Regions from separate parts of the Streptomyces sp. NPDC055099 genome, predicted to be linked through region 2. Evidence: riboswitches for the same ligand, from Rfam matches in the RefSeq annotation. Region 2 holds a riboswitch; the other holds the start of a gene.
The links. Region 2 has a riboswitch for glycine ahead of gcvP (aminomethyl-transferring glycine dehydrogenase). Riboswitches for the same ligand answer to the same signal wherever they lie in the genome.
Positions count from the first base shown of each region.

Region 1: it holds a riboswitch for glycine, as region 2 does, so the genes downstream of both, gcvT (glycine cleavage system aminomethyltransferase GcvT) here and gcvP (aminomethyl-transferring glycine dehydrogenase) in region 2, are expected to answer to the same signal.

Region 1 is NZ_JBSGUA010000015.1:37,369-40,764, reverse strand. It holds gene ACWFRU_RS31090 (enhanced serine sensitivity protein SseB) at 1-653, opposite strand, end outside; gene ACWFRU_RS31085 (AAA family ATPase) at 715-1,389, opposite strand; glycine riboswitch at 1,543-1,648, shown strand; glycine riboswitch at 1,649-1,759, shown strand; gene gcvT (glycine cleavage system aminomethyltransferase GcvT) at 1,796-2,929, shown strand; gene gcvH (glycine cleavage system protein GcvH) at 2,988-3,365, shown strand; gene glyA (serine hydroxymethyltransferase) at 3,396-3,396, shown strand, end outside.
Region 2 is NZ_JBSGUA010000006.1:8,945-12,340, reverse strand. It holds gene gcvP (aminomethyl-transferring glycine dehydrogenase) at 1-1,167, opposite strand, end outside; glycine riboswitch at 1,365-1,462, opposite strand; gene ACWFRU_RS16875 (PRC-barrel domain-containing protein) at 1,607-1,987, shown strand; gene ACWFRU_RS16870 (DNA polymerase IV) at 2,037-3,396, opposite strand, start outside.

The sequences.
Region 1 (3,396 bases), on a different contig from region 2:
GCTTCCATCGGGAGCTCGCGCTCGTTGCCCTCCCAGGAGGTCAGTTCGACGCCGACGAACAGTGCGGGGTCACCGCCCTCGACGCTGGCCAGGCAGCGGCGGGCGCTCAGGACGACGCCGGTGGCCTCGAACTCGCGGGCGGCGGCGGACAGGAAGTCGACCGGGTCCTCCTGCCAGTCCGGTTCGAAGAGGCGTACGCGGCCGCCGGTCGCGGGGCCGTCCAGCGGGGTGCGCCCGGCGCGGCAGAGTTCGGCGACGGCGGGCGGCGGCAGCGGCACACCGACCGTGCCGTCCGGGTTGACCGCGATGCCCAGCTGCGGGGGCAGGCCGCGCGCGAACTCCACGGCGGGCGCCACGGTGCAGCCCATGCGCCCGCCGGTGGCCTGGTGGAACTGCTGCTCGGAGCTGAAGACGGGGACATAGGCCTGGCCGTCGATCTCCAGCGTGGGCAGGTCGAGGGTGCCGCTGTCCGGGCCCCCGCCGTTCGGCAGCGGGACCCAGACGTGGCTGCGGCCGAGCACCTCGACGATGCGGGCCCCCGCGGACGCCCGGGGCGCTCCGGGGGTGCCCAGGGATGCCGCGAGCACCTCTTCGAGTTCGTTGCCCGGCCATCCTCCGTAGGGATGGGCGTGCGCCTGCGCCGGAATGTCCATCTCTTCTAACCCCTGATCGGTCCCGCTCTGCCTGCGGCACGACCCTAACGCGGCGGGCGGCTCAGTCCCCGAAGCCGATCCCCCGCAGCACCCCGGCCGCCGTCCGGTCCAGAAGCACCGCCGAGCCGCAGCCGCGCGGCAGGTCGCCGCGCTCGGCGGCGCCGACGAGCCGGCCGACCGTCCTGCGGTGGCGCGCGAAGGCGTACCGCGACACGCCGCGCCCGCGCGCGAGCTGCCCCTCTATGGCGGTGTCCGGCGGCACGTCGAGCAGCAGCAGGTGCAGGGTGGTGCCGCGCCGCGCGGCCTCGCGGGCCAGCCAGCGGCGCACCCAGGCCTGGGTGCCGCAGTCGTGCACCACGACGCCCTCGCCGGAGCGCAGGGCCTTGCGCAGGCCCGCGTAGTGCGCGATGCGGACCAGCGGGCGGTACACCGCGTACGGCAGGAGGCTCGGCATGCGCCGGGCCCAGCGGTCGCGGGTGTCCTGCGAGTCGATGCGGGGGCCGGCGACGGCTCTGCGCATCAGCGTGGACTTGCCGCTGCCCGGCAGCCCGGAGACGACGATCAGATCGCCCTCGCCGAACGTGAGCCGGTACGGGCTGTGGCCGGTCCGCTGCCGCAGGTCGCGGACGACGGCCGCCGGCAGGGGGCCGCAGCTCTCCCTGGTGGGGGCGGCGGCCTGTTTGGGCAGGGCCACCCCTGTGTTGGTCGCGTAGACACTCGTCCTGCGCACCGTGATCGGCCTCCCCTTAGCGGTCACGTACCTGCTTCCCGCAGCTTCCCCGGCAAGTGTAAAGAGAAGGTAATGCGGCACAACAGCATTACTGGACTGGCACTGCCTTGTGACGCAGGCGCGTGCAATGATGTGCGCGCAAACTCCATACAGGCCGTTTGAATCCGCGCGGGAGAGTTCCCGGTGACCGTCGCACGACGCACCGGGGCGCCGAAGGAGCAAGTCCCTCCCTTGAATCTCTCAGGCCCCGTACCGCGCGGGCGAGGCACATCTGAAAAGCGGGCCGCCTGCGCGGCTCCACCCAAGGTGCAAGTCATGACCCTCATACGTACGGGTCGTGGTGAACCTCTCAGGTTCCGATGACAGATGGGGAGGATCGACCTCGCCCGTCATGCCCCTGGGAGTTCCACGAATGAGTACTGCCCCCCGTCTGACCGCACTCGATGCCGTGCATCGTGCGCTCGGCGCGACCATGACCGACTTCGCGGGCTGGGACATGCCGCTGCGGTACGCGAGCGAGCGCGACGAGCACAACGCCGTGCGCACCAAGGCCGGTCTCTTCGACCTCTCCCACATGGGCGAGATCACGGTCCGGGGGCCCGAGGCCGTGGACCTCCTGAACTTCGCGCTCGTCGGCAACATCGGCTCCATCGGTGTCGGCCGCGCCCGCTACACGATGATCTGTGCCGAGGACGGCGGCATCCTGGACGACCTGATCGTCTACCGGCTCGGCAAGCCCGAGACCCCCGAGTACATGGTGGTCGCCAACGCCTCGAACGCCCAGGTCGTGCTCGACGCGCTGACCGCCCGCGCCGAGGGCTTCGACGCCGAGGTCCGCGACGACCGTGACGCGTACGCCCTGCTCGCCGTCCAGGGTCCCGAGTCCCCCGGCATCCTGAAGTCACTCACGGATGCCGACCTGGACGGCCTCAAGTACTACGCGGGCCTGCCCGGCACGGTCGCGGGCGTGCCCGCGCTGATCGCCCGCACGGGCTACACGGGCGAGGACGGCTTCGAGCTGTTCGTCGCGCCCGGCGACGCCGAGAAGCTGTGGAACGCGCTCATGGAGGCCGGCGAGCCCGCGGGCCTGGTCCCCGCCGGTCTCTCCTGCCGCGACACGCTGCGTCTTGAGGCGGGCATGCCGCTGTACGGGCACGAGCTGACCGCGGAGCTGACGCCCTTCGACGCGGGCCTCGGCCGGGTCGTCAAGTTCGAGAAGACCTCGCAGTCCGACACCTTCGTGGGGCGCGCGGCGCTCGCGGCCGCCGCGGAGCGCGCCGAGGCCGCTCCCCCGCGCAAGCTGGTCGGTCTGATCGCTTCAGGCCGCCGCGTCCCGCGCGCGGGCTTCTCCGTGGTCGCCGACGGCAAGGTCATCGGCGAGGTCACCTCGGGTGCACCGTCCCCCACGCTGGGCAAGCCGATCGCCATCGCGTATGTCGACGCGGCGCACGCCACCCCCGGCAGTGAGGGTGTCGGCGTGGACATCCGGGGCACGCACGAGCCGTACGAGGTCGTGGCGCTGCCGTTCTACAAGCGCCAGAAGTGACACCCCGCACAACAGCCTCGTCCATCAGCACTCCCCCGCGTACAGGAGAATTCAGGTCATGAGCAACCCCCAGCAGCTGCGTTACAGCAAGGAGCACGAGTGGCTCTCGGCCGTCGAGGACGGTGTGGCGACCGTCGGCATCACGGAGCACGCGGCCAACGCGCTCGGTGACGTCGTCTACGCCGACCTGCCCGAGGCCGGTGCCGCGGTGACCGCGGGCGAGACGTGCGGCGAGCTCGAGTCGACCAAGTCCGTCAGCGACCTCTACTCGCCGGTCACCGGCGAGGTCGTCGAGTCGAACCAGGACGTCGTGGAAGACCCGTCGCTCGTCAACTCCGCCCCGTTCGAGGGTGGTTGGCTCTTCAAGGTGCGCGTCTCGGAGGAGCCGAAGGACCTGCTCTCCGCGGACGAGTACACCGAGTTCTCCGGCAGCTGAAGCCCCCCGAAGACCCTTAGGGACCACCTGA
Region 2 (3,396 bases):
GACCTCGACCCCGCCCGCGGTGAGCCCCGCGGCCAGCACGGTCGCGTAGCGGTGGGTACGCCGCGCGATGGCCTTGAGTCCCTCCGGCCCGTGATAGACGGCGTACATTCCGGCCATCACGGCGAGCAGCACCTGAGCGGTGCAGATGTTGCTGGTGGCCTTCTCGCGGCGGATGTGCTGCTCACGCGTCTGCAGCGCGAGCCGGTAGGCCTTGTTGCCGTCCGCGTCCACGGAGACGCCGACGAGCCGCCCCGGCAGGCTGCGCGCGAACTTCTCGCGCACCGCCATGTAACCGGCGTGCGGGCCGCCGAAGCCCATCGGGACGCCGAAGCGCTGCGTCGTGCCGACGGCGATGTCGGCGCCGAGCTCACCGGGCGAGGTCAGCAGCGTCAGGGCCAGCAGGTCGGCGGCGACGGAGACGATGGCGCCGAGCTCGTGGGCCTGCTCGATGAGCGGCTTTATGTCGCGTACGGCACCCGAGGCGCCGGGGTACTGGATCAGCACGCCGACGACACCGCGCTCGGCGACCTCGGCCGGGATGCCCTCGCTCAGATCGGCGACGACGACCTCGACACCGGTCGGCTCGGCACGCGTCTGGATCACGGCGATGGTCTGCGGCAACGCGTCGGCGTCGACGAGGAAGACACCGTCCTTGACCTTGCCCATGCGCCGCGACAGCGCCATGGCCTCGGCGGCCGCGGTCCCCTCGTCGAGCAGCGAGGCGCCGGAGGTGGGCAGCCCCGTCAGCTCGGCGACGACGGTCTGGAAGTTGAGCAGCGCCTCGAGGCGGCCCTGGGAGATCTCGGGCTGGTACGGCGTGTAAGCGGTGTACCACGCGGGGTTCTCCATCACGTTCCGCAGGATCACCGGCGGCGTGAAGGTCCCGTAGTAACCGAGCCCGATCATGGAATCGAGGACCTGGTTACGGTCGGCGAGGGAGCGCAGCTCGGCGAGCACCTCGGCCTCGGTGCGCGCCCCGGGCAGGTTCAGCGCCTCGGCGTTCTTGATCACATCCGGCACGGCGGCCGCGGTGAGCTCGTCGAGCGAGCCGTACCCGACCTGCGCGAGCATCTTGGCCCGTGCTTCCACATCGGGACCGATGTGCCGCTGCTCGAAGGGAATGCCCTGTTCGAGCTGGGAGAGCGGGATACGAGGTGTGGCGGTCATTGCGGAGGCCTCCTGGTCTGACGCGACCTGCGAGGGGCACCACGGCGCGGGTACCCGGACGGCCTCCCCCTCTGTCATCTCAACCTGAGAGTTTCACCGGTCCGTGCCCCGCGAGAGGCGCCGTACCGGCTTTCACCGTCGGTGAGGAAGGGGACCGGACGTGCCCGCCCGACGCCCGCCCTACTTTCCAGAGTGACCTCGTCCGTGCGGTACAGGGGCCTGAGAGATTCCGGGGAGGAGTTGCTCCTTCGGCGCCTCCGGTGTCTCGACCGGAGAGCTCTCCCGCACGGGGTCAGCAGCCAAGCGCCAGCCTACCAGCGAGGACCGTGACCGTTCCCTCGAGTGGCCACCTGCCCCGAAGTGCTCTTTCGTAGTGATTGCGAACGAACGAGGATGAGTTACGCCCCACTTCGACAAGCCTCGACCAGTTGGAGGGCCCGTGCAGACCGACATCGATCCGCGCAATTTGATCGGCCGGAAGGCGTTCGACCGGAACGGGGCCAAGATCGGCACGATCGACGAGGTCTATCTCGACGACGCGACCGGCGCCCCGGAGTGGGCCGCCATACGCACGGGCCTGTTCAGCCGGGACACCTTCGTCCCCCTGGAACCGAGCGAGCTCAGGAGCGACGGCACCCTGCACATCCCCTTCGAGCGCTCACTGATCAAGGACGCCCCCGATTTCGGCGTGGGCCGCCACCTCTCCCCCGAACAGGAACTGCAGCTCTACCACCATTACGGCCTGGACATCACGCCTCCGCCGTCCACACCACCACCGGACAAGGACTTCGGCAACATCGCGGGGCAGGAGAAACCCTGACACCCGCGCGGCAGCCCAGGTGACCCCGGCGGGACAGGCGCCCCCGGCGTCACCGCGGCTCCACCGCCCCGGGAGCCGCCACCAGGGGCAACGGCTCCGCGGGCTCGAGCGCCGGATCATCCGTACGGAACGTCCGCACCCGCCCCGGCATGGTCGACTCGGGCGTCTCGAAGCGCACCGTGACCCGCCCCAGGCCACTGCCCTGCACCCAGCCGTACCCGTACTCGGCATGCCGCACGTCGTGCCCCGCGGCCCACCGCCGCTCGGCCGGAACGGCCGGCTCCACCCCCGCCTCGGCCATGGGCTGCGCCACGGCCTCCCCGCCCCGCTCCTCCTCCGTCTCCTGCTGCGTCTCCGGTGCCTCCGTGGCCTCGGCCCGCGCCTCGGCCTCCGCCTGGGCCTGCGCTTGCGCGAAGAGGTCCTCCTGCGTGTAGTCCGCGAGCCCCGTGACGCCCACTCCCAGGAGCCGCACCCCTCCGGTGGTGTCCACGGACTCCAGGAGCCGCGCGGCGGCCTCCCGCACCACCCCGTGGTCGTCCGTGGGCCCACGCAGCGTCTCGGAGCGCGTCAGCGTAGAGAAGTCGAACCGCCGCACCTTCAGGACGATGGTCCGCCCCGAGTGCCCGGCCGCCCGCAGCCGCTCCACACAGCGCTCGGCGAGCCGCGCGACCTCGCCCCTGACCCGTACCCGGTCATGGATGTCCACGTCGTACGTGTCCTCGACACTGACCGACTTGGATTCCCGCTCTGCCACCACGGGCCGCTCGTCCCGCGCCAGCGCCATCGCGTACAGCGCGCTGCCGTGCGACTTCCCCAGGAGCCGCACGAGCTCGTCCTCGCCCGCCTCCGCGATCTCCCCCACGGTCGTGATCCCGCCCCGCCGCAGATGGTCCCCGGTGGCAGGACCGACGCCGGGCAGCGTCCGCACCGGCATCGGGGCGAGCAGGTCCCGCTCGGTGCCCGGCACTATCAGCCGCAGCCCGTCGGGCTTGGCCTCCTCCGAGGCGATCTTCGCCAGCATCTTGGACGCGGCGAGCCCGACCGACCCCGCGAGCCCCGTCACCGCCTTGATGTCCGCGCGCAGCCGCTCGCCCACCTCCAGCGCGGACGCCCGGTCGTCGGCCACCCCGCCGGCCTCCAGGTCGACGAAGGCCTCATCCAGGCTGAGCGGCTCCACCAGCGGCGACAGCTCCCGCAGCAGCGTCATCACCTGGTCGCTGATCTCGCGGTAGAGCCCGAAGCGGGGCACCAGATAGGCGGCATTGGGCGCCAGGCGCCGCGCCTGCCCCATCGGCATCGCCGAGTGCACACCGAACTTCCGCGCCTCGTACGAGGCCGTGGCCACCACGCCCCGCGGCCCCAGCCCGCCCACGACCACGGCTTTCCCGCGCAGACTCGGCTTCGCGGCC